Regions from separate parts of the Micromonospora sp. NPDC004540 genome, predicted to be linked through region 1. Evidence: riboswitches for the same ligand, from Rfam matches in the RefSeq annotation. Region 1 holds a riboswitch; each other region holds the start of a gene.
The links. Region 1 has a riboswitch for cyclic di-AMP ahead of ABZV78_RS03305 (hypothetical protein). Riboswitches for the same ligand answer to the same signal wherever they lie in the genome.

Region 1 (5,504 bases):
CGCCGGTGCCGCGCCGGGACGAGGTGGCCGGCTGGCTGGGCGACCTCGGCGGCCGGCTCCAGGTGGTGACCAGCCTCCAGGCCAAGGGCATGGAGTACGACGGGGTGGTGCTGATCGCGCCGAGCGAGATCCGGGCCGATCCGGGGTCGGGCGTGCGCACCCTCTACGTGGCGCTCTCCCGCGCCACCCAGCGCCTCACCACGCTCGACCCGGTCGGCTGAACCGGCGGCCGCCCACCCGGCGTTCACTTGCATACATAGCGATGTGAGCATAGATTGGGCCACGCCGGGGCGGCGGACGGAAGGGTGTGGGCGTGGGCGCAGGTCATGACCACAGCGGCGCGGTCACCAACGCCGCGCACCGCCACCGGGGCCGGCTCTGGGGCGCCTTCGCGCTGCTCACCGCCCTGATGGTGGTCGAGGCGGTGGCCGCGTTCGCCACCGGCTCGCTGGCCCTGCTCTCCGACGCCGGGCACATGTTCACCGACGTCCTCGGCATCGGCATGGCCCTCGCCGCGATCACCGCCACCCGGCACGCCGACACCGACCCGCAGCGCACCTTCGGGCTCTACCGGCTCGAGGTGCTGGCCGCGCTGGCCAACGCGGTGCTGCTCGGCGCCGTCGCCGTCTACGTCCTGGTCGAGGCGGTACGCCGGTTCGGCGAGCCGCCGGAGGTGCTCGCCGGGCCGATGCTCGCCGTGGCGGTGCTCGGCCTGCTCGCCAACATCGCCGCGTTCGCGCTGCTGCGCGCCGGCGCCGAGGAGAGCATCAACCTGCGCGGCGCGTACCTGGAGGTGCTGGGCGACCTGCTCGGCTCGCTCGGGGTGATCGGCGCGGCCGTGGTCATCGCGGTCACCGACTGGTGGTGGGCCGACCCGCTGGTCGCCGTGGCGATCGGGTTGTTCATCCTGCCGCGCACCTGGCGGCTCGGCCGGGCCGCGGTCCGCATCCTGGTGCAGGCCGCCCCGGAGCACCTCCAGGTGACCGCGGTGCACGACCGGCTGGCCGCGGTGCCCGGCGTCGCCGAGGTGCACGACCTGCACGTCTGGACGCTCACCTCGGGCATGGAGGTGGCCTCGGCGCACCTCACGATGAGCCCCGGCGCCGAGGTCGGCGAGGTGCTGGCCGCCGCCCGGGCCGCCCTGCACGAGGACTTCTCGATCGATCACGCCACGTTGCAGATCGAACCCGGAGCGTCGCCCGGGGCCTGTGGTGCGGTCGAGTGGTAATTAGGGCAATCTTAAATCCAAGTGGCTATTGTGCACTTATGCCGGTTTTGACCGGGCGACCGACTCCCACCAGCGGAGCCGGCCCGGAGCACCGCCGGTAGGCTCGGTCGCGGCCTCCGCCGGGCGGCGCCCACCGGCGCCTGCGGTGGCCGTCGCCTAATCGCCCGCAGGGGCGAGCCGGGGAACCACGTTCGTGGGGTGCATCCGCGTGAGCGGTAGGGATCTTCCGTCCCGAACCCGTCAGCTAACCCGGTCGGCGGTTGACGGAAGGACACGTGAATGCCCCCAGTGGCACCTGTACGACGGACGGTCGCCCGGTTGGCGGCCCTGCTCGTCGCGACGCTCGCCCTCGGCGTCGTGACCGCGCCGCTCTCCCCCGCCTCGGCGGGTGCGGTGGCTTCCCCGACCGGCCTGCTCGCCGCCGCACCCGGCGACGACGAGGGCGGCACCCCGGCGCTGCGCGCCCAACTCGACGCGGCCAGCAAGGGCTGGCTGGAGGCGCGCGCCGCGCTGAACCGCTCGGTGACCCGGCAGCAGCAGCTCACCGCCCAGCTCAAGACGGTCAACGCCGAGTTGACCGTCCGCGGCGCCAAGGTCGGCGAGATCGCCGGGGTGGCGTACCGGGCCGGGCGGATGGGCACCGCCGCGGCGCTGCTCGGCAGCAGCACCCCGGAGGGCTTCATGGATCGCGCGGCCGCGCTGGAGCAGGTGGCCGCGCACGAGGACCGGGCGCTGCGCGACCTCATCGAGACCCGGGACGAGGCCACCCGCACGCAGGCCGCGCTCACCGGCGAGATCCAGGAGCAGCGCAAGCAGGTCGCCGTGATGGCCAAGCGCAAGCAGCAGGCCGAACGCGCCCTGGAGGTGGCCAACAACCGGGCGTCCAGCAGCGGCGGCGGCAGCGTGCAGGGGACCTCCTCGGCGAAGGCGAAGCCGGCCCCGCGCAACCCCGACGGCTCCTGGCCCCCGGAGTCGTGCAGCGTCAACGACCCGACGCCGGCCGACGGCTGCATCACCCCGCGTACGCTGCACGCGCTCCAGCAGGCCAAGGCGGCCGGGTTCACCCGTTACGTCTCCTGCCACCGGCCCAGCGGCTCCGGCGAGCACCCGAAGGGGCGGGCCTGCGACTTCGCCGCGCAGAAGGACGGCTTCGGCGGCGTGGCCACCGGCGGCGACAGGACGTACGGCAACAACCTGGCCGCCTACTTCGTCCGCAACGCCGACCCGCTCGCCGTGCTCTACGTGATCTGGTACAAGCAGATCTGGCTGCCGAGCAGCGGCTGGAAGGCGTACAGCGGCGGCAACGGCGACCCGTCCAGCGACCACACCAACCACGTCCACCTGTCGGTGTACTGACCCGCCCCGGCGACACCCGGCCTACGCCCCACGACGTACGCCGGGTGTCGCCGCGCGGCCCACGACGCGGCGCCGTCGACGGCCGAGCATCGGGGCATGAGTCGACTCTCCCCCGCCGGGCGCAAGGCCCTGCTCACCCTGCACCTGGTCACCTCCCTGGGCTGGCTCGGCGCCGACCTGGTGCTGCTCGCCCTCGGCGTGGCCGGTCTGCGCGGCGCCGATCCCGAGGTGGTCTATCCGGCGGCCGCGCTGCTGGTCACCTGGCTGTTCGCCCCGCTGAGCGTGGTGGTCTGGCTGGTCGGGCTGGCCAGCGCGCTGCTCACCCCGTGGGGGCTGCTGCGCTGGCGCTGGGTGCTGGTGAAGTTCGCCGTCACCACCGTGGTGCTCACCCTGGTGCTGCTCCTGCTCACCCCGCGGGTCCGGCACCTCGGTGAGCTGGCCGGGGCGGCCGACACCCACCTGCGCGTCGACCTGGTCGTCGCGCCGTCCGTCTCCACCACGCTGCTGCTCGTCGTCACGGTGCTGTCCACGTACAAGCCGTGGGGGCGGCTGCGGCCGGCGCGACCGGCGGCCCGGCGACCGGTGCCCGCCGGGCGGCGCGGCTGAGTCAGGCCGCCCGCCCCTCCAGGGTGGCGCCGAGCCGGCTGGCCAGGCCGAGGTGGGCCGCCCGGGCCTGCCGGAAGGCGTACCCGAACAGCGGCGCCGGAGCGGAGAGGGTGATCTCCACGTCGATCCGCACCACCCCGTCGGGCTCGTCGCGCAGCCGGGTGTGGTTGCGCACCGTGGTGGCCGGCTGCTGCCGGGCCACGGTGACCACCTCGTCCTCGTTGGCGATCAGCACGTCCGCCTGGTAGGTGACCGGGAAGTGCAGCGGGCCGAGCTCCAGCCGGTCGGTGATCGCGTAGCTGGCCAGCGCGCCCGGGCGGGACGGCAGTTGGCGGACCCGGACGATCAGCGGATGCAGCTCACCCTGCCGGCTCAGGTCGCCGAGCAGGGCCACCGCGTGCGCCCGGGTGCACCGGGCCTGCACGGTGTAGCTGAAGCTGTCGCTGCTGAGCAAGCGGGCCCCCTCGCCGTCGTGGGTCCGCACGATCGTCCCGTACCGGAGCCGGGCTGGCAACGGGTCGGAAGCCCCTGGTCGCGCGGCGGTCGCGCAACGAGGGTGGGGGCGGGTCAGGCCCCGGGCAGCACCTCGGGGGCGGTGTCGGCGAACCAGGGCTCGGGCGCGCCGAAGAGGCCGAGCAGGCCGGTCACCCAGAGCTGCCGGTGCACGAACCGGCTCGGCTCGGTGACCACCAGCTTGACGCCGCTGACCTCGCAGGTCTGGAAGCCCGCGACCATGGCGCTGATGCCGACCGAGTCGATGAAGGTGACGAGCCGCATGTTGAGCTCGATCCGGGAGGGGCGGCCCTTGGCGAGCACCTCGGCGATCGCTTCCCGCACCTCGTACGCAGTGTCGACGTCGATCTCCCCACGCGGGGCGATCTGGACCACACCACCCGGCAGCACCGACTTCACGATCGACAGGCTCACGCGAGCACCTCCACTCGCCCCTACGGGCGCCTCATCAGTACGCGGGCCGCGACCGAGAGTATTCCTCCGACGGCCTCGGTCGCCACCCCTCGGGATGAGCAATTCGCGGACTGGGCACACCTGGGCATCCCAATCCGGACCTTCGGGCTCCGGTTTCCCCGCGGCGCGGGTCCCCACCGGTCGATCGACCGGGGCGGGCCCGGCCGATCCGCCGACCCAGGGTAGCGGGCCGGCGCACACCCGGGGGGCACCCCGGCCCCGGCGCGTCCGGGTGGTTCGTCCGGCGCCGCGCCGACCCGCCCCGCCGCGGTGGTTTGCGCCGGGTCCGGTCGGGGCACTGCCCCGGTGAGCGAACCGTCACGCGCCGGACCACACCGGAGTCCGAACTGGCCGCCGGACTTCGGCACCCCGAGGAGGTAACACGATGTTCGGATCCACCCTGCTGGACCGCCGCAGCAAGCCCGAGCGGGTCACCGACCAGGCGTGGCAGCACCTGCTCTCCGCCGTCGGCTCCGCCGGCGACAGCGTGCGGGACGCCGCCCGCTCGGCGCGCCGCAACTCCTCCGGCTTCGCCGACGACGCCACCGACCTGGTCGGTTCCGCCGCCGAGGAGGCCCGCCGCCGGGCCAGCCTCGCCTTCGACGCGCTCGCCGGCCGCCGGCCGGCGCTGCCCTGGACGCTGCTGATCGCCGCGGCGCTGGCCGGCGCGGCGATCGGCTGGGCCGCCGGCACCGCCGCGCGGGCCGCCGGCAGCCGGGAGCGGGACGTCGACGAGATCGAGTTCGTCGACGTCGACCGCCCCAACTCCCCCGCCGGCCTGGACGGCTGAGCCCGAACGCGACGGTGGCCGCCCCGGTGTCGGGAGCGGCCACCGTGGTCTGTGCGGTGTGCCCCCTCCGCTCACCCCGATCGGGTGAGGGCAGGTCACCCGGGGCGCGCGCAGGATCGGGGTTGCGGGACTCCGTGCCGGCGGCGGAGCCCGGCGAACCGCGAACCGATCCCGGAGGGAGCCAGCATGGCCACCGCGACGACCACCCGTACCGACCAGGAGATCCAGTCCGCCGTCCTCGACGAGCTGACCTGGGAACCCCGGGTACGCCCCAACGAGATCGGGGTGACCGTCACCGAGGGGGTGGTGACGCTGGCCGGCTCGGTGGACAGCTACGCCAAGAAGTGGGCCGCCGAGCGGGCCGCGCACCGGGTGCCCCGGGTCCGGGCGGTCGCCAACGACGTCGCCGTCCGGATCGCCACCTCCGCCGAGAAGAGCGACCCGGAGATCGCCACCGCGGCCAGCCGGGCACTGGAGTGGGACGCGTTCGTGCCGATCGAGGCGCTCGACGTGACAGTCGCCGACGGCTGGGTCACCCTGCACGGCGAGGTCGAGTGG
Region 2 (5,504 bases), on a different contig from region 1:
ATGTCGGTGTCCATGTAGCCGACGTGCAGGCCGGCGACGCGGACGCCCCGCTCGGCGAGCTGCGTGCGGAGCGCGTTGGTCATCGACCACTCGGCCGCCTTGGCCGCGCCGTAGGCGCCGACCTGCGGGAACGTGATCCAGGACAGCGCGGAGAGGATGTTCAGCACGGTCCCGCCACCGTTGGCGGCGATCCTCGGCGCGAAGGCCCGCACCACGGACAGCGTGCCGAGGTAGTGGGTCTCCAGCTCCCGCCGGATCTCCGCCAGGTCACCGTCGAGCAGGTCCGCCCCGGTGCTCACGCCGGCGTTGTTGACCAGGAGCGTGACGTCGCCGGCCAGCTCCGCAGCGGCGGCCACCGAGGCCGGGTCGGTGATGTCGAGGCGCACCGGGACGGCGCCCGGCAGTTCGACGGTGTCCGGGTTGCGGGCGCCGGCGTAGACGGTGGCGCCTCGGGCCAGCAGCTCGGCCGCGAGGTGCCGGCCGAAGCCCCGGTTGGCCCCGGTGACAAGCGCAGTGCTTCCAGCGATCTTCATGATGGTGCTCCTGAGAGTGGGAAGGGTGGGTCGTCAGGACGGCAGCAGGCCCGGCCCGGGCAGCAGGTCCACCTGGTCGGCCGGCACGTCGTGGCCGGCCGCGCAGCGCAGCGCCACGTGCACCGCCGCGCCGCAGTCGTGGTGGGCCAGCCGGACCGACGGCTCCTCGACGGCGTACGCGTCGCCCCACTCGCGCAGGGCGGCGAGCACCGGCAGCAGGTCGCGCCCCTTGGCGGTGAGTACGTACTCGTCGCGGGTGCGCTGCCCGGGCTCCCGGTAGGGCCGCCGGTCGAGCAGCCCGTCGGCGACGAGTTGCTTGAGCCGGGTGGCGGCCACCGGCTCGCTGACGCCGACGCGGCGGGCGAAGTCGTCGAAGCGCCGGGTGCCGAACGAGGCCTCGCGCAGCAGGAGCAGCGTGGTGCGGTTGCCGACCACCTCGAGCGCCCGGGCGATCGAGCAGTTGGCGGTGGACCAGAAGTCGCGCTGCGCGAGGAAGTCCGTCATGGGGCCGACGCTACCCGGCTGACTTAGGAAGCCCAAAGTCAGCTATCTCACGCCCGGCCCGGGAATATCCGCCTCAGAGCTGGCCGGCGTAGAAGCCGTGCCGGGCGAGCGGCTCGACGATCTCCCGCTCCTCGTACGACAGGTGCGACAGCAGGGTGTCGGTGAGCAGGTCCACCGCCGCCTGGAGCTCGGTGAAGTCGCCCGGCTGCCGGATCAGGTCCACTAGCGCCCGGTCGACGCTCTCCACCACCCCGTGGATCACCACGTGCTCCTCCTCCAGGCGATCCAGCACCGCCGCCAGCCCCGCGTCGGCGCGGCGCAGGTGCGGGAAGATCGAGGCGTCCTCCAGGCCGTGGTGCTGGGTCACCGCCGTGCAGTACGCCGCACAGTAGGCCCCGAGCGTCCAGTTGTTCTGCCGCATGGTCATCTCGTTCAGCACCGCCCGGGCGGCGCCCGGGGCGACCGCACCGCGCTTGACCTGTTCCAGCAGGTCACGCACCTGGGCCAGCTCCTGGCGCAGGTGGTCGTGCACGTCCACGAGGTGCTGCCCGGCGGCCTGCCCCCGGGGCGTGTAGAGGTGCCCGGCCGGTGCGGGTGGCGCCGCCGGCCGGGTGGACTCGTCCCAGAGCCGGCGCGCGCTCAGCCGTACCCCCCGATCGGGGGTGGCGGAGACCGCGAGCGCGGTCGAGCCGCCGGCCTCGACGGCGGCCTGCTGCTCCTCGACGGCGTGGGCGCGGCTGCCCGGCGTGGTGCGCTCGGCGGCGACCAGCTCGCGGACCGCGGGCGCCACCTCCTGGGCGAAGAGCTGGATGGCCCGCGGCTCGTCGCTGCCGAGGATGAACGTGGCGATGCCGTGGTCCAGGGCGAGCCCGGCCAGCTCCTCCACCCACTGCTCGGGCGGGCCGTCCAGGAAGCCGGCGGACGACCGGGCGAAGGTGCCGGTGACGTTGAGCAGCCGGCGCACCGCGCCCGGGTTCCGTCCGGCCTCCTCGGCGGCCTCGTCGATGAGCGCGTTCAACGCCGGCAGCTCCGCCGGCCCCTTCGGCAGGTAGGCCAGCGACGGCAGCCAGCCGTCCGCCGCGCGGCCGACCAGCCGCAGCATCCTCGGCTTGTACGCGCCCACCCAGATGTCGACCGGGTGCGCCGGGGCCGGCCCGCGCTTCGCCCCGACCACCCGGTAGTGCTCGCCCTCGACCCGGATCATGCCGCGCCGTTCGGTGTCCCAGACCTCGCGGATCACCCGGATCGCCTCGTCGAGGGCGTCCACGGCAGCGCCGGGGGAGAGCCGCCGCCCGCCGATCGCCTCGATCGCCTCCCAGAAGGCGCCGGCGCCGAGCCCCAGCTCGACCCGGCCGCCGGTGAGGAGGTCCAGGCTGGCCACGCTGCGGGCCAGCACCACGGGCTGGCGCAGCGGCAGGTTGAGCACGTTCCCGGCCAGCGTGATGCGACTGGTGGCCGCGGCCACGAACGACATCAGCGTCCAGGTGTCCAGGAATCCCGGCTGGTAGGGGTGGTCCTGGAAGGTGACCAGGTCCAGGCCGACCTGCTCGCAGAGCTTGGCCCGCGCCACCACCTGCTCGGGCCGGCCGGCCGTGGGGGTGAGGAAGCCGCCGAAGGCCAGCTCGTGTCCGTGGTCGCTCATGCCTCGCCACCTCTTGCCGATCTTGCGGGAACCCTGCCACGGTAGCCCCCGCCGCAGCCGGCCCGCCCGGCGGTTCCGGAACCGGAAGGGATTGCTCACAGTCGATGCGGCGCTGGTCCAGCAGATCGGCCAGGCCGTCGCCGAGGAGATCACCGGCACCGGTGTGGACTGGAACTTCGCCCCCTGCCTCTGCGTGGCCCGCAACGACCGGTGGGGCCGCACCTACGAGTCGTTCGGCGACACCCCCGACCTGCCGGCGAGTATGTCCACCCTGGTCACCGGCCTCCAGGGCCCCACCCTGGGTGGGCCCACGTCGGTGCTCGCCGCCGCCAAGCACTACCTCGGCGACGGCGGCACCACCGGCGGCGACGACCAGGGCGACACCCAGCTCAGCGAGGCCGACCTGCGCGCCATCCACCTGCCCCCGTTCCAGGCCGCGGTGCAGCGCGGCGTCGGCTCGGTGATGGTCTCCACAGCAGCTGGAACGGCGTGAAGCTGCACGGCCACCGCTACCTGATCACCGACGTCCTCAAGGGGGAGTTGGGCTTCTCCGGCTTCGTGGTCTCCGACTGGAACGGCATCGACCAGATCGACGGCGCCACCGGCTTCACCGCCGCCGAGGTCAGCGCCGCCGTCAACGCCGGCATCGACGACGCCAACCGGCGCGTCCTCACCAAGAAGTTCGAGCTGGGGCTCTTCGAGCGGCCGTACACCGACCCGAGCTGGACCCCGACAGTGGGCGGCGCGGCGCACTGGCCCGCCAGGCCGTGCGCCAGTCCCCGGTGCTGCTCAAGAACGACGGTGGCGTGCTGCCGCTGGCCCGGGACAACAACAAGATCTTCGTGGCCGGGAAGAACGCCGACAACATCGGCAACCAGAGCGGCGGGTGGACCATCTCCTGGCAGGGCTCGCCGTCACCCCCGGCACCACCGTCCTCCAGGGCATCCGCGCCGCGGTCGGTCCGACCACGACGGTCACCTACAACCAGCGTGGCACCGGCATCGACAAGACCTACCGGGCGGCGATCGCGGTGGTCGGCGAGACACCGTACGCCGAGGGGTCCCGCTCTTCCCGCAGGGATACGGCCTGACCTACTGAGCCGTGCCTCATTAAGCCCCTTTCGGACGGTGCGCAACTCGAACGGGGCCGCCTTCGCTCGGCCGGGTGAAGAACTTCATAAGAAGTGGGCGATCGGCGCAAACCGTCCCTAACGTCGTACCCGTTCGCGATCGCGGACACCACGGGCCGGCAACGCCTAATCCCGCCGCCGGCCCGGTGGTACCTGGACCTCGGGCGGGAGCGGGGGACCCACGCGTTCCTCGGTGCACGACACCTCGGGGTGAAGCCGCCTGCGGCGGCCGGGCTCCTCGGCCCGAACCCGACAGCTCACCTCGTCGGCGTGGAGGAAACCACACATGGCAACTGAACACGTCGCCCGTCACCGACGGACCGCGCAGCGTCGCACCGCCGTCGGAGCGCTCGTCGTCGGCGCGGCCACCGGCGCCGCCGCCCTTCTCGGCCCGGCCGCGCCGGCCAGCGCCGCCAGCGTCAACTGGGACGCCATCGCCCAGTGCGAGTCCGGCGGCAACTGGCACATCAACACCGGCAACGGCTACTACGGCGGGCTCCAGTTCTCCCGGAGCACCTGGAACGGCTACGGCGGCCAGAAGTACGCCAGCCGCGCCGACCTGGCCAGCCGCGGCGAGCAGATCGCCATCGCCGAGAAGGTCCTCGACGGGCAGGGCATCGGCGCCTGGCCGGTCTGCGGCAAGAAGGGCGGCTCCACCAAGAAGTACGCCAGCCGGGACTCGGGCTCGACGAAGTCCCCGAAGAGGGCCACCTCGCCCACGAAGAAGAAGGCCACCTCGGAGCGGTCGTCGCGCGGCGACCGGCCGACCACCCGCAGCGAGCGGCGCACCACGCCGAGCACCGGCGGCGCCGGCAGCTATGTGGTGCGGCCCGGGGACACCCTCTCCGAGATCGCCGACGCGAAGCACGTCGCCGGCGGTTGGCACGCCCTTTACGAGCGCAACAAGGGCGTGGTCGGCGACAACCCGGGCCTGATCTTCCCGGGCCAGCGGCTGCGCCTGCGCTGACGCCACCCCGGTGCACCGCACCACGAACGCCCGGCCGGGGTTCCTGGCCGGGCGTTCGACGTTCTGCGGCCGGTGTGGACCACTGTCGCGTCGGGGCCGGTTGCTATCGTCACGGTGCTCGGAAAGACGTGAAGAAAGCGCGGATATGACCAACGACTCGTTCTCCGCGGCCGCGAGCCTCGACGAGCTGCTGACCAGGACGCAGCAGGCGCTCTCCGCGATGCGGTCCCGAAGCGCCGAGCACGCCGACGGTGCGCCGGCCGAGCTGCTCCGGGCCGAGGGCGCCGCGGCCGGCGGCCAGGTCCGTGCCGTCGCCGTCCAGGGTGGCCGGCTGGAGTCGGTCACGGTCGACCCGGCGTTGGCCGGGGAGTCCTTCGAGACCGTCTGCGGGCACCTGGTGGTGGCCGTGAACGCCGCCCTCGCCGAGCTGGACGCCCGGGTCAGCGCGTCGGCCCGGGCGGACGTGGACGCCCTCGCCGCGCGGCTCGGCGGCCTTCCGGAGCAGTCCGCGCGGGACATGGAGCGGTTCAGCCGGGCGATGGAGGGCGTCGCGGCCCGGATCCGCCGCGACGGCGCCGGCTCCGGCGCGGCCCGCCCGGCCTGACCGCCGTCCGCTGGTGACCCCCGGTCGGCGGCGGGCCTACGGCGGGAACGACGAAGCGGCCGGCCGTCGGGAGGACGACGACCGGCCGCTTCGGGGTGCTCAGCTCAGCGTGACCGCCGTGTCGT
Region 3 (5,504 bases), on a different contig from region 1:
GAAGATCATGACGACGCCCTCGGCCTCGAGGCGACGGGCGGCGAACACCAATGCGTCAACGGACGCCTGATCGAACCAGTGCGCGTCGTCGACGAGGCAGAGGAGCCCGCCATCCCCGGCCAACTCGGCGAGAAGGCTCAGCGTCGCCAGCCCGACCAGGAATCGGCTCTCCGGAGCGACGTCGCCCAACCCCAGGGCACCGCTGAGCGCGGTGGCCTGCGCGTCGGGCAGCGTGTGGACCCGGTCAAGACCAGTGCGCAGGAGCAGGTGGAGCGCGGCGAAGGGCAACGTGGCCTCGCGCTCCACACCGGCGCCGCGTAGCACCCGCATGCCCGCTGCCCGCCGGGCGGCATGGTCCAGGAGCGCGGACTTGCCGATCCCCGCCGGGCCCCGGAGGACCAGGGCTCCGCTCCGGCCGGTCCCGGCCTCCGCCAGGAGCCGCTCAATCGTCGCCTGCTCCCCAGCTCGTCCGTGCAACACAGCCAGCAAGCTACCGTCACGATGACTGATTCGGCTTCGCGCGGACCTCCGTAGCTTCGTGATCACACGGACATCAGTACTACGAAGGGACCGCCGCGATGGCCACCGTCGCCAGCACCATCCACCCCACCGCCGACGCCAAGCTGCTCCGCTTCGCCCTGAAGCAGGATGCGATGGGCTCGGGCGCCAACGGAGTCGTCTACCTCGTCGTCGCGGCGATCTTCGGTGAGCTGTTCGGCCTCCCCGCCGCCCTCCTCTACCCGATCGGTGTCTTCCTGGTCGCCTGGGCGGCGGCCCTGTTCCTCCTCGCCTCGCGACCGACGGTGAACAGGGCTGCGGTGGGGGTGGTGATGGCAGTCAACATCGCCTGGGTGGTCGCGAGCGTCGAACTGCTCATCGCCGGTTGGTTCCCGTTGACCGGCCTCGGCACCGCACTGGTCATCGCACAGGCGGCCGCGGTCGCCGGCTTCACCGGCCTGCAGTTCGCCGGTCTCCGCAAGGCCGGCTGAACCCGTTGCGATCGATTCCTGGCGGGTTGTGGTCGAGCGCCGGCCACAACCCGCCTGGGAGTTCACCTCCACCCTCGACGCCGTTCGGGTCGCCGCCGGCGCGACCAGCACGGGCAGCACAGGTGGACGTGACGTAGCGAACAACCTTGCGCCGACCGATCCCCCCGGCCCGCGAAGGCTGGCTACGTTGGAGGCAGCAGGCTGACGTTCCGCGACTCAGCTCAGCCCTCGCGTATCTCGAGGGCCTTCGTGCACAACCAAACGGGAGGGCGCATGCGGTCGCGCACCGATCTCATCGAGGACCTGATGGGGCGCTTCCCCCAGGTGCCGAAAGAGGCGGTCATCAAGGAGGACCTGCTGCGTGGCGGCCTGGCCTTTGACGACTCGGCGTTGACCGACAACGAGAGTGGTGCCGTCAAGCCCAAGTCGTACTTCATCTTCTCCTTCGACCACCGGACCTTGCCGGAACTGGGCAGCGCCGCACTGCGCCGGCCGCCGGAGGAGATCGTGCTCACCGGCGGCCCGTACGGGCTGCGCCGCACGGTCGTCTCGGTCCGCACCAACCCCGACTCGCCGTACCGGGTCAAGGACGACGGCGACGGCAGCCTGCGGCTGTTCCTGGACGGCCGGCCGATCGCCGACGTCGGGCTGCCCCCGATGCCGGACTACTACCGGCACACGCTCGCCAACGGAAAGTCGGTGATGGAGGTCGCGCCGACGATCCAGTGGGGCTACCTCATCTACCTGACCGTGTTCCGGGTCTGCCAGTACTTCGGCGCCAAGGAGGAGTGCCAGTACTGCGACATCAACCACAACTGGCGTCAGCACAAGCAGGCCGGCCGCCCGTACACCGGGGTCAAGCCCGTCGACGAGGTGCTGGAGGCGCTGGAGATCATTGACCGGCACGACACCACCGGCGCGTCGCGGGCCTACACCCTGACCGGCGGCAGCATCACGTCCAAGGTCGACGGGCTGGCCGAGGCCGACTTCTACGGCCGGTACGCCCAGGCGATCGAGGAGCGGTTCCCGGGCCGGTGGATCGGCAAGGTGGTCGCCCAGGCGTTGCCCCGGGCCGACGTGCAGCGGTTCCACGACTACGGCATCCGGATCTACCACCCCAACTACGAGGTGTGGGACAAGCGGCTGTTCGAGCTCTACTGCCCCGGCAAGGAGCGGTATGTGGGTCGGGAGGAGTGGCACCGACGCATCCTCGACTCCGCCGAGGTCTTCGGGCCGCGCAACGTCATCCCGAACTTCGTCGCGGGCGTCGAGATGGCCGCACCGTACGGCTTCACCAGCGTGGACGAGGCGATCGACTCCACCGCCGAGGGCCTGCAGTATTTCATGTCCCGGGGCATCACCCCGCGGTTCACCACCTGGTGCCCCGAGCCGACCACCCCGCTGGGCAGAACCAACCCACAGGGCGCGCCGCTCGAGTACCACATCCGGCTACTGGAGGCCTACCGCGCGACCATGGAGGCCAACGGCCTGTCCAGCCCGCCCGGGTACGGCCCGGCCGGCCCCGGCCGAGCGGTCTTCTCGGTCAGCTCGTTCATGGACAGCCTGCCCGCCGACCTGACACCGGAGCCGGTAAGCCAAGCCCACCAGGAATGATCAGGGCCTACCACGACGGCAACGAGCTGGTGTGTCGCCGGTGGGGCACTTCACGCCGCGTGGGCACCCTTTCTTATTTACGTCGCTGAAGCCGAACGATATTAGCGGCGATTAAGAATTTGATTAGCGGAACCTTATCGCACACATAATTCCGGCACTCAATGTACCCGCCCGACAGCGCAGAGAATTGTCCTCACCGACTCGTTGATTTCCGTGGGCCGCCCTCACTAATGTTGGTCAGCGTTCCGGATGTCGGTCTCCACCTGGAGTGCCCCGGGACGGCCACCGCCGAGTCGCTGGACGTCACTGACGTCGCAAGGCGAGCCGGGGAACCACCGCAGTTTCGGGGTGAATCCGCATCAGCGGTAGGGCGCCTTCCACGCCCGAATCCGTCAGCTAACCCGGTAGGCGGTCGAGGTCGGCACGCGCCGTGGCGTGCGTGGGCCTCGAGTGGAGGGAGCCGAACCTGTTGCCACCCGTGCGTACGCGGCCTACCGGAGCACGTCTGCTCACCAGCATCCTCGCCGCCATGGCGGCGGTGATGGTGGTCGTCGGGCCAGCGGCTCATGCCGCCCACGCGGCACCGTCGGCCGCCGACGTCCAGCGGCAGATCGACGCGGCGTGGGAAAAGCTCGAACCCGTCATCGAGCAGTACAACAAGGTCCGGTCGGACCTGGCCGCGAACCAGCGGAGATCGGCCGAACTGAACCGGCGGATAGAGCCACTTGGCAAGACGGTGGAGGCCAGTAGGACCCGCGTCCAGGAGATCGTGACGGGGTATTACAAGCAGGAAAGGTCGCTCTCCACATTCAACGCCCTGCTGTCCCGTGGCTCCGCGCCGACCGCGTTGGGCGATCAGCTCGCGCTCGTGAATCAGGTGACGAATTCTGAGCAGCGACAGATCAACCGGCTGTCGGCCCAGCAGGCGAGTTACGATGCCGACAAGGAGAAGGTCGACGCGCTGATCGCGGTACAGCAGCGCCAGCAGGCCCAGTTGGCGGCCCGCAAGAAGGCCATCGACGCCGAGATCAAGCGCCTGGATGCGCTACACCGGCAGATCGCCGCCACGGAGAAGGCCGCAGCGGCGAAGGCGGCCGCGGACGCCGCGGCGGCCAGAGCCGCAACTGCCGCGCAGTCGGCCGCCACGGCCACCAGCACCTCACCCATCACGTCGAGCAGTTCGCTGTTCATCGGTGGGAAGTGTCCCGCCGTCCCCATCACGGGCAGCGGCGGCGTCGCGGCGAAGACGGCGTGCAAGCAGATCGGCAAGCCGTACGTGTGGGCGGCCGACGGTCCGGACTCGTTCGACTGCTCCGGCCTGACCCAGTACGCGTGGGCTTCCGCCGGGGTGCAGCTGACCCATTACACCGGTGCTCAATGGACCGAAGGCGTGGCGGTGAGCAAGGCCAACCTTCGCACGGGTGACCTTGTCTTCTTCTACGCCGATCACCATCACATGGGCATCTACGTCGGCAACGGGCTGATCGTCCACGCCCCGCACACCGGGGACGTGGTCCGGATGGCCCAGATGGCGAACATGCCCTACAGCGGTGCTCGCCGCCCCGGCTGACCGCCCGGTTCAGCTGGCGCTCATCACGCGATCCCATTCAGTTCGGTCAAGGCGTCGTCGGGAAGGGTCAGTGCGGCAGCGGAGACGTTCTCGCGCAGGTGTGCGACGGATGAGGTGCCGGGGATGAGCAGCATGTTCGGGGAGCGCTGCAGCAGCCACGCCAGCGCGACCGCCATCGGAGTGGCCTCCAGGCGGGCGGCGACGGCGTTGAGCTCCTCGGACTGCAGCGGGGAGAAGCCGCCGAGCGGGAAGTAGGGCACGTAGGCGATGCCCTGCGCGGCGAGGGAGTCGATGAGGTCGTCGTCGTTCCGGTTGGCGATGTTGTAGAGGTTCTGCACGCACACGACCGGCGCGATGGACTGCGCCTCGGCGACCTGCTCGACATTGACGGTGCTGAGCCCGAGATGCTTGATCAGTCCCTGCTGCTGCAGCTGAGCGAGGACCGTGAACGGCTCTTCGATCGAGCCGGGGGTGGGCCGATCGAACCCGCCGACGCGCAGGTTGACCACGTCAAGCACGTCGAGGCCGAGGCGGCGGAGGTTGTCGTGCACGGCCTGGCGTAGCTGCTCCGGGGCGAGCGCCTGCGGCCAGTTGCCCTCGGCGTCGCGCAACGCCCCGACCTTGGTCACGATGTGCAGGTCGTCCGGATAGGGGTGCAGGGCCTCCCGGATGATCTCGTTGGTGACGTACGGGCCGTAGTAGTCGGACGTGTCGATGTGGTTGATCCCCAGGTCGACGGCCTCGCGCAGCACGGCCACCGCGGCGGCGCGGTCTGCCGGTGGGCCGAAGACGTGCGGGCCGGCCAGCTGCATCGCGCCGTACCCCATCCGGGTGACCGTCAGATCCCCCAAGCTGAACGTCCCACCGGGAAGTCCGGTCGATGTCATGGGGATTCCTCTCCTTGTTGTGGCAAATCCGCAGGCTTCCCGCCGACACAACCACCAAACCGGCGTCAGACGGTGCGGACTCCGCACTCCGCCATCGGAGAGGGTGAGACGCGATCCGGAGTCAGGAGGCGGTGTGTGCGGCCAGGTGGCTGAGCATCGTCTGGTTGGCCTCCCAGCCGTCCGGGAACTTCACCGGAACGTCCAGGTGCACCCGCTCGGTCGACGGGTGCGCGTCGAGCAGGTCGGCGATCCCGGCCCGCGCCACCACCACGCACGCGTGCCGGTGTCGGGACGCCAGCACGCAGAGCCGCCCCGACTCCAGGTGGAACGCGGTCGCGTCCCGCCGGCCGGAGAGCGGGTGCAGCACGATCGTCACGTCGTACTCCCGGCCCTGGAGCCGGTTGGCGGTGTCGACGGTGATGCCCGCGCCGGCCGCGCCCAGGT
Region 4 (5,504 bases), on a different contig from region 1:
GGCCGGCCGTCCCGGCTGACGGTCAGGGTGAGCCGGCTGGTCCGGCCGGGCTCCGGGGCCCCGGTGAGGGTGACCGTGTAGCCGTCGACCGTGGTGCTGGTCACCGGCGCCGGCAGCGGCCGGGAGTCCAACGCGCCCGGGACGGTGACGTCGACCCCGAGGGTGAGCGGCTCGCCGCCGGTCGGGGTGAAGTCGGCGAACGCCCGCCACACGCCGGCCCCGGCGAGCGGCGAGGCGACCCGCCAGGTGCCGTCCGCGGCCAACTCCGGGTGGACGTGCCGGAAGCCGGAGAGGTCGCGCCGGGCGACGATCAGGTGCATGCGCTTGTCGTGCGCCACGTCGTAGCGGGTGACGGGCCGGCCGTCCGGGCCGGTGATCCGGAAGGCGAACTCGCCCGCCGGAGCCGTCACCGGCTGGAGGGTGTAGCCACGCTCGGAGACGAGCAGCCCGCCGGGCAGGTGGGTGGTGGCGGTGGCCGCGTGGCCGCCGTCGCCGTGGTCGGGTCCGGCGGAGTCGTGGCCGGCGTCGGTGGCGTCGTGGCGGGTCTCGGCGGCCGGGGTGACGGGGCCGGCCAGGTGACCGACCCCGTACGCCGTGCCGAACACCGCCGCGAGCCCGAGGGCGAAGCCGCTCAGCTTCGTCGCCGCGTTCATCGTGGTACCTCGGTTCCTTCGGGTCCGCGGACCCGTCACGCCCCGACGAGGTCGTAACCGGCCTCGTCCACTGCGGCGCGGACGGTGTCCGTGTCCAACGGGCTCTCACTGGTGACGGTGACCCGGCCGGAGGTCAGGTCGACCTGGACGTCGGTGACGCCCGGCAGCGCGCTCACCTCGGTGCTGACCGAGTTGACGCAGTGCCCGCAGGTCATGCCCTGCACCTGGTACGTGGTGGTGACCATCGCGCATCTCCCTTTCCCGCCGCCTCCGATCCTATACCCCGGGGGGGTAAGCAGAGGAGAGACGGCTGCCACTTGTATGTACCGCTACCCGGTGGGGGTATCGGCCACGGCAAGGACCGTACCATACCCCCGAGGGGTACGGTATCCTCGACGTCATGACCGCACCGACGACCCCGACCCGGGGCTACACCGCCAGCAAGGACCAGCTGCTCGCGCGGCTCCGCCGTATCGAGGGCCAGGTCCGCGGCATCGAGAAGATGGTCGAGGACGACCGCTACTGCATCGACGTGCTGACCCAGATCTCCGCCATCCAGGCCGCGCTCGACAAGGTCGGCCTCGGCCTGCTGGACGGGCACGCCCGGCACTGCATGCACGAGGGCGCCGCCGAGGGCCGCGCCGACGAGATGGCCACCGAGATGATGGCCGCCGTCGGCCGCCTGATGAAGCGCGGCTGACCAGGACCTCCGGGGCGCCGGACCGGCCTGACCGGTTCGGGTGCCCCGCCGCGATCGGCCGGGCACCCGACACGTGACTCAGATCCGGTCGAGCATCTTCCTCATGGCGTCGATCTCACCCTGCTGGCTGGTGACGATCTGCCGCGCGAGCGCCTTGGCGTCCGGGTGAGCGCCCTGGGCGATCTCCTCCTTCGCCATGGTGATGGCGCCCTCGTGGTGGGCGATCATCATGGTCAGGAACCGCCGGTCGAAGTCGGCGCCGGACGCCGCGGTCAGCTTCGCCAGGTCGGCCTCGGACATCATCCCGGGCATGCCGTGGTCCATCCCCGGCATGCCGTGCCCGGCGCTCGCCGAGGGCGCCGGCCGGCCCCAGGCAGCGAGCCACCCGCTCATGGTGGCGATCTCCGGCCCCTGGGCCGCCTTGATCTGCCCGGCCAGCTTCCGCACCTCCGGGTCGGCCGCCCGGGTTTCGGCCAGCTCGGACATCTCCACGGCCTGCTGGTGGTGCGGAATCATCATCTGGGCGAACATCACGTCGGCGGCGCCGAACGAGGCCGGGGTCCCCGCGGCGGGCGTGCCGGTGCCGGACGAACCCGGCATGCCGTGACCGGACGTCGGGTGGTCGCCGCCACAGGCGGCCAGGGTGAGAGCGGCGGTGACGCCCACGCCGGCCAGGGCGGCCCGGCGCGCGAAAGTACGAGTGAACACGAGTGTGCCTTTCGGGTGTCGGAACGTACGCAGCGGACGGGGACGCGGGGCACCGGTGTTCCGGTCCCCTCGCGTCGGGCGTCCTATCTGCGCAGCACCGACGTCGTCGCCAGGCGCAGCCCGTAGGGCCGTGGCGGCGGGGCGCGCGGGCCGGCGGCGTGCCGGAGCGGGCCGCCGGCCGCCGGGGCGACGCCGCGCGACCCGGCCCTCAGCAGCACGGCGAGCAGCAGCACGACAGCGAACGCGCCCAGCACGGCCAGGCAGATGCTCCACCCGGACGGGTCACCGCCCGGATGGGTCAGCGGCAGCGCGCGCACCGGGCAGCCGTCGTCCATGCAGTCCGGGGCGGTGGCGGCCTCGCCGGTGTGTCCGGCCGCGTGGGCGGCCGGCCGCCCCGCCGACGCGTGCCCGCCGTGGCCGAGGGTGTGCATCGCGGTCAACCCGACCAGCGTGCAGAGCAGCAGCAGGAGCCGGACCCACCGCCCGGTCACCGCCGTCCGCATCGCCACGCCCCCACGGTAGCCAACTCCCGCGCGACCCGGCCCGGAACCGCCACCGGTCGGGTCCCGGCCCGCGTCTCGTCCCCGGCGCGGTCAGGCTCACGTGGCTACCATTCCCGGCGACGACCCGGCCCGCATCGTTCCGCGAGCATCCGGGCCGCCCGGTGAACCGACCGGCCCGCCAGACACGCATCCCGCATGCGAATCGTTGGGAGTAACGCCATGGGCGCCGACCACACCCGTCCCGTTCCGTCCGCCCCGCCGGGGGTACGACGGATCCTGGTCGCGACGGTGGTGCCGCTCTTCGTGATCACCGTGGTCGCCGCAGTGGTGCTCTGGCCCCGGCAGGACCGGGATCCGGCGGCCGGGCCCGCGCTGCCCCGCTACCACGGCACGGTGACCCGGGTGGTGACCGTGCCCTGCCCGCCGACCCCGGAGGCGCCGGAGGGGGGACCGGGCGGCTCCGCCGGGCCGTGCGGGACGGTGACCGTCGCCGCCGAGCAGGGCCCGGACGCCGGCCGGCAGGTCGAGACGCCCGTGCCCGCCGGCCCCGGCGCGCCCCGCGTCGAGGTCGGCGACGAGGTGATCCTGGTCGAGCTGACCGACCCGGCCGATCCGGCGGTGAAGAGCTACAACATCGCCGAGCACCAGCGCGGCACGCCGCTGGTCTGGCTGGCGGTGCTCTTCGCCGTGGCGATCGTGGCGTTCGGCCGCTGGCGCGGGCTGGCCGCGCTGGGCGGGCTGGTGGCGAGCTTCGCCATTCTGCTCGGCTTCGTGCTGCCGGGAATCGGCGCCGGCCAGCCACCGCTGCTGGTGGCGATCGTCGGCGCCGCTCTGATCATGTTCGTGGTGCTCTACCTGACGCACGGGATCACCGCGCAGACCTCGGTGGCCGTGCTCGGCACGCTCGGCAGCCTCGTGCTGACCGGGGTGCTCGGCACCCTGGCCACGGCCGCCACCCACCTGACCGGCTTCGGCAGCGAGGACGCCACCACCCTGTCGATGTTCCAGCGCGACGTGGACCTGCACGGCCTGCTGCTGGCCGGGATCGTCATCGGCTCGCTGGGTGTGCTGGACGACGTCACGGTCACCCAGGCGGCCACGGTCACCGAGTTGGCCCACGCCAACCCCGCGCTGTCCCGGCGGCATCTCTACCGGGCGGCCACCCGGGTGGGCCGGGCGCACATCGCCTCCACGGTCAACACCATCGTGCTGGCCTACGCGGGCGCTTCGCTGCCGCTGCTGCTCCTGCTCGTCGCCGATTCCCGGCCGGTGGGCGAGATCCTCACCAGCGAGTTCCTGGCCCAGGAGATCGTCCGCAGCGCGGTGGCCACGCTCGGCCTGATCGCCGCCGTACCGCTGACCACCGCACTGGCCGCGATGGTCACCACCGCCGGGCGGCGCGCGACCGCCGCGAAGCCGGCGGATCCCCCCGCGCCGCGGTCGTCGGTCGGGCGGGACGAGGCGCTGGAGGCGCTCGGCGGGGCGCCCGGGCCGCGCGCCGGCGGGTGGCCCGGCGGCGACAGGAGCACGGAGGCCGCATGGTGACACTCCGCAGCGTGACGGCGGATTCCAAACGCGATCCTGGTCACGCTGGGCAAGGACGAAATCTCGCTATTGGTCGGCTTCCGGACGTAGAACACGGGGAGGACTCTCGGGTAACCTCGCTGCCGGTCACCGCCGAAGGCACACACCGGCGCCAGCGGTGCCGCCGCCCAATCGCCCGCGGGCGAGCCGGGGAACCAGGTACATGGGGTGAATCCGCGCGAGCGGTAGGGGCCACTTCCGTCCCGAACCCGGCAGCTAACCCGGTCGGCGGCCGACGGAAGGGAACACTGTGACGGCACCCCTGCGCCGCTGGCTGACCCCCGTGGTGGCCGTGCTGGCCGCGCTCGCCGTGCTGGCCGGGCCGACCCCGGCTACGGCGGCTCCGAGCACCCCCACCCCCTCGGGGCACTCCGAGGACGACGACGACCCCCTCATCACCGAGGCCATCGACACCGCCAACCGGGCCTACATCCAGGCCAAGGCGAAGCTGGACAAGTCGCGCAAGCGCCAGCTCCAGCTCGCCCTCGAGGTGAAGGCGGCGCAGGCCGAACTCGACGCGCTGAGCCCGCAGGTGGCCCAGATCGCCGCGCAGTCCTACCGGACCGGCCGGATGGGCGCCATGGCCATGCTGCTGGAGAGCAACGCGCCCGACTCGTTCGTCCGGCGGGCCTCCGCCCTCGACGAGCTGAACCTGTTCAACGCGCAGAAGCTCGCCGCCATCAACGCCGCGAAGACCCGCGCGGAGCAGGCCAAGATCGCGCTCGACGCCGAGGTGCGCGAGCAGGAGAAGCAGAAGAACGCGATGGCCCGCGAGAAGGCCGAGACCGAGAAGGCGCTGAAGCTGGTCGGCGGGCTCGGCTTCACCGGCGGCCTCGTCGCGGCCACCTCGCCGGTCGCCCGGATCGGCCCCGGCCGCACCTCCGACGGCGACTGGAAGCCCGAGTCGTGCAGCGAGAACGACCCCACCACCTCCGGCTGCGTCACCCCGCGCACGCTGCACGCGTACAAGGAGGTCAAGCGGGCCGGCTTCAACCGGTTCGTGGGCTGCTACCGCCCCGGCGGGCCGTGGGAGCATCCCAAGGGCCGGGCCTGCGACTGGTCTCTGCAGAACAGCGGCTTCTCCTCCTGGCGCACCAAGGACCAGCGGATGTACGGCAACAACGTCGCCGCCTTCCTCATTCGCAACGCCGACCGGCTGGGCATCTACTACGTGATCTGGAACCGGCAGATCTGGTTCCCGGCCACCGGCTGGAAGTCCTACAGCGGACCCTCCGACCACACCGACCACGTGCACATGTCACTGCTCTGACGGCGTACGCCGAGAAGGGCCGGCCCGCGATCGCGGGCCCGGCCGAGGAAGAGCAACCGGGTAGGTGAGCCCGGCAGCCCCCGGGC

Region 2: another riboswitch for cyclic di-AMP. It lies ahead of ABZV78_RS29125 (transglycosylase family protein); the one in region 1 lies ahead of ABZV78_RS03305 (hypothetical protein).
Region 3: another riboswitch for cyclic di-AMP. It lies ahead of ABZV78_RS02335 (C40 family peptidase); the one in region 1 lies ahead of ABZV78_RS03305 (hypothetical protein).
Region 4: another riboswitch for cyclic di-AMP. It lies ahead of ABZV78_RS28900 (hypothetical protein); the one in region 1 lies ahead of ABZV78_RS03305 (hypothetical protein).

Annotation. Positions count from the first base shown of each region.
Region 1 is NZ_JBEXLR010000006.1:1,280-6,783, reverse strand. Features, by position in the region: gene ABZV78_RS03315 (AAA family ATPase) at 1-221, shown strand, start outside; gene ABZV78_RS03310 (cation diffusion facilitator family transporter) at 314-1,228, shown strand; cyclic di-AMP (ydaO/yuaA leader) riboswitch at 1,372-1,503, shown strand; gene ABZV78_RS03305 (hypothetical protein) at 1,508-2,584, shown strand; gene ABZV78_RS03300 (hypothetical protein) at 2,681-3,190, shown strand; gene ABZV78_RS03295 (SRPBCC family protein) at 3,192-3,674, opposite strand; gene ABZV78_RS03290 (STAS domain-containing protein) at 3,758-4,117, opposite strand; gene ABZV78_RS03285 (hypothetical protein) at 4,542-4,946, shown strand; gene ABZV78_RS03280 (BON domain-containing protein) at 5,133-5,504, shown strand, end outside.
Region 2 is NZ_JBEXLR010000134.1:1,939-7,442, reverse strand. Features, by position in the region: gene ABZV78_RS29160 (SDR family oxidoreductase) at 1-533, opposite strand, end outside; gene ABZV78_RS29155 (helix-turn-helix domain-containing protein) at 567-1,037, opposite strand; gene ABZV78_RS29150 (LLM class flavin-dependent oxidoreductase) at 1,111-2,679, opposite strand; gene ABZV78_RS29145 (glycoside hydrolase family 3 N-terminal domain-containing protein) at 2,771-3,172, shown strand; partial or broken gene ABZV78_RS29140 (glycoside hydrolase family 3 N-terminal domain-containing protein) at 3,169-3,270, shown strand; partial or broken gene ABZV78_RS29135 (hypothetical protein) at 3,447-3,533, shown strand; gene ABZV78_RS29130 (hypothetical protein) at 3,566-3,769, shown strand; cyclic di-AMP (ydaO/yuaA leader) riboswitch at 3,922-4,094, shown strand; gene ABZV78_RS29125 (transglycosylase family protein) at 4,095-4,775, shown strand; gene ABZV78_RS29120 (YbaB/EbfC family nucleoid-associated protein) at 4,921-5,379, shown strand; gene ABZV78_RS29115 (M4 family metallopeptidase) at 5,479-5,504, opposite strand, start outside.
Region 3 is NZ_JBEXLR010000004.1:15,269-20,772, forward strand. Features, by position in the region: gene ABZV78_RS02320 (AAA family ATPase) at 1-546, opposite strand, end outside; gene ABZV78_RS02325 (hypothetical protein) at 579-989, shown strand; gene ABZV78_RS02330 (radical SAM protein) at 1,263-2,603, shown strand; cyclic di-AMP (ydaO/yuaA leader) riboswitch at 2,880-3,029, shown strand; gene ABZV78_RS02335 (C40 family peptidase) at 3,133-4,173, shown strand; gene ABZV78_RS02340 (aldo/keto reductase family oxidoreductase) at 4,197-5,060, opposite strand; gene ABZV78_RS02345 (AAA family ATPase) at 5,182-5,504, opposite strand, start outside.
Region 4 is NZ_JBEXLR010000130.1:10,226-15,729, forward strand. Features, by position in the region: gene ABZV78_RS28870 (hypothetical protein) at 1-653, opposite strand, end outside; gene ABZV78_RS28875 (cation transporter) at 689-898, opposite strand; gene ABZV78_RS28880 (metal-sensitive transcriptional regulator) at 1,054-1,353, shown strand; gene ABZV78_RS28885 (DUF305 domain-containing protein) at 1,432-2,061, opposite strand; gene ABZV78_RS28890 (DUF6153 family protein) at 2,145-2,570, opposite strand; gene ABZV78_RS28895 (YibE/F family protein) at 2,784-4,109, shown strand; cyclic di-AMP (ydaO/yuaA leader) riboswitch at 4,264-4,395, shown strand; gene ABZV78_RS28900 (hypothetical protein) at 4,399-5,418, shown strand.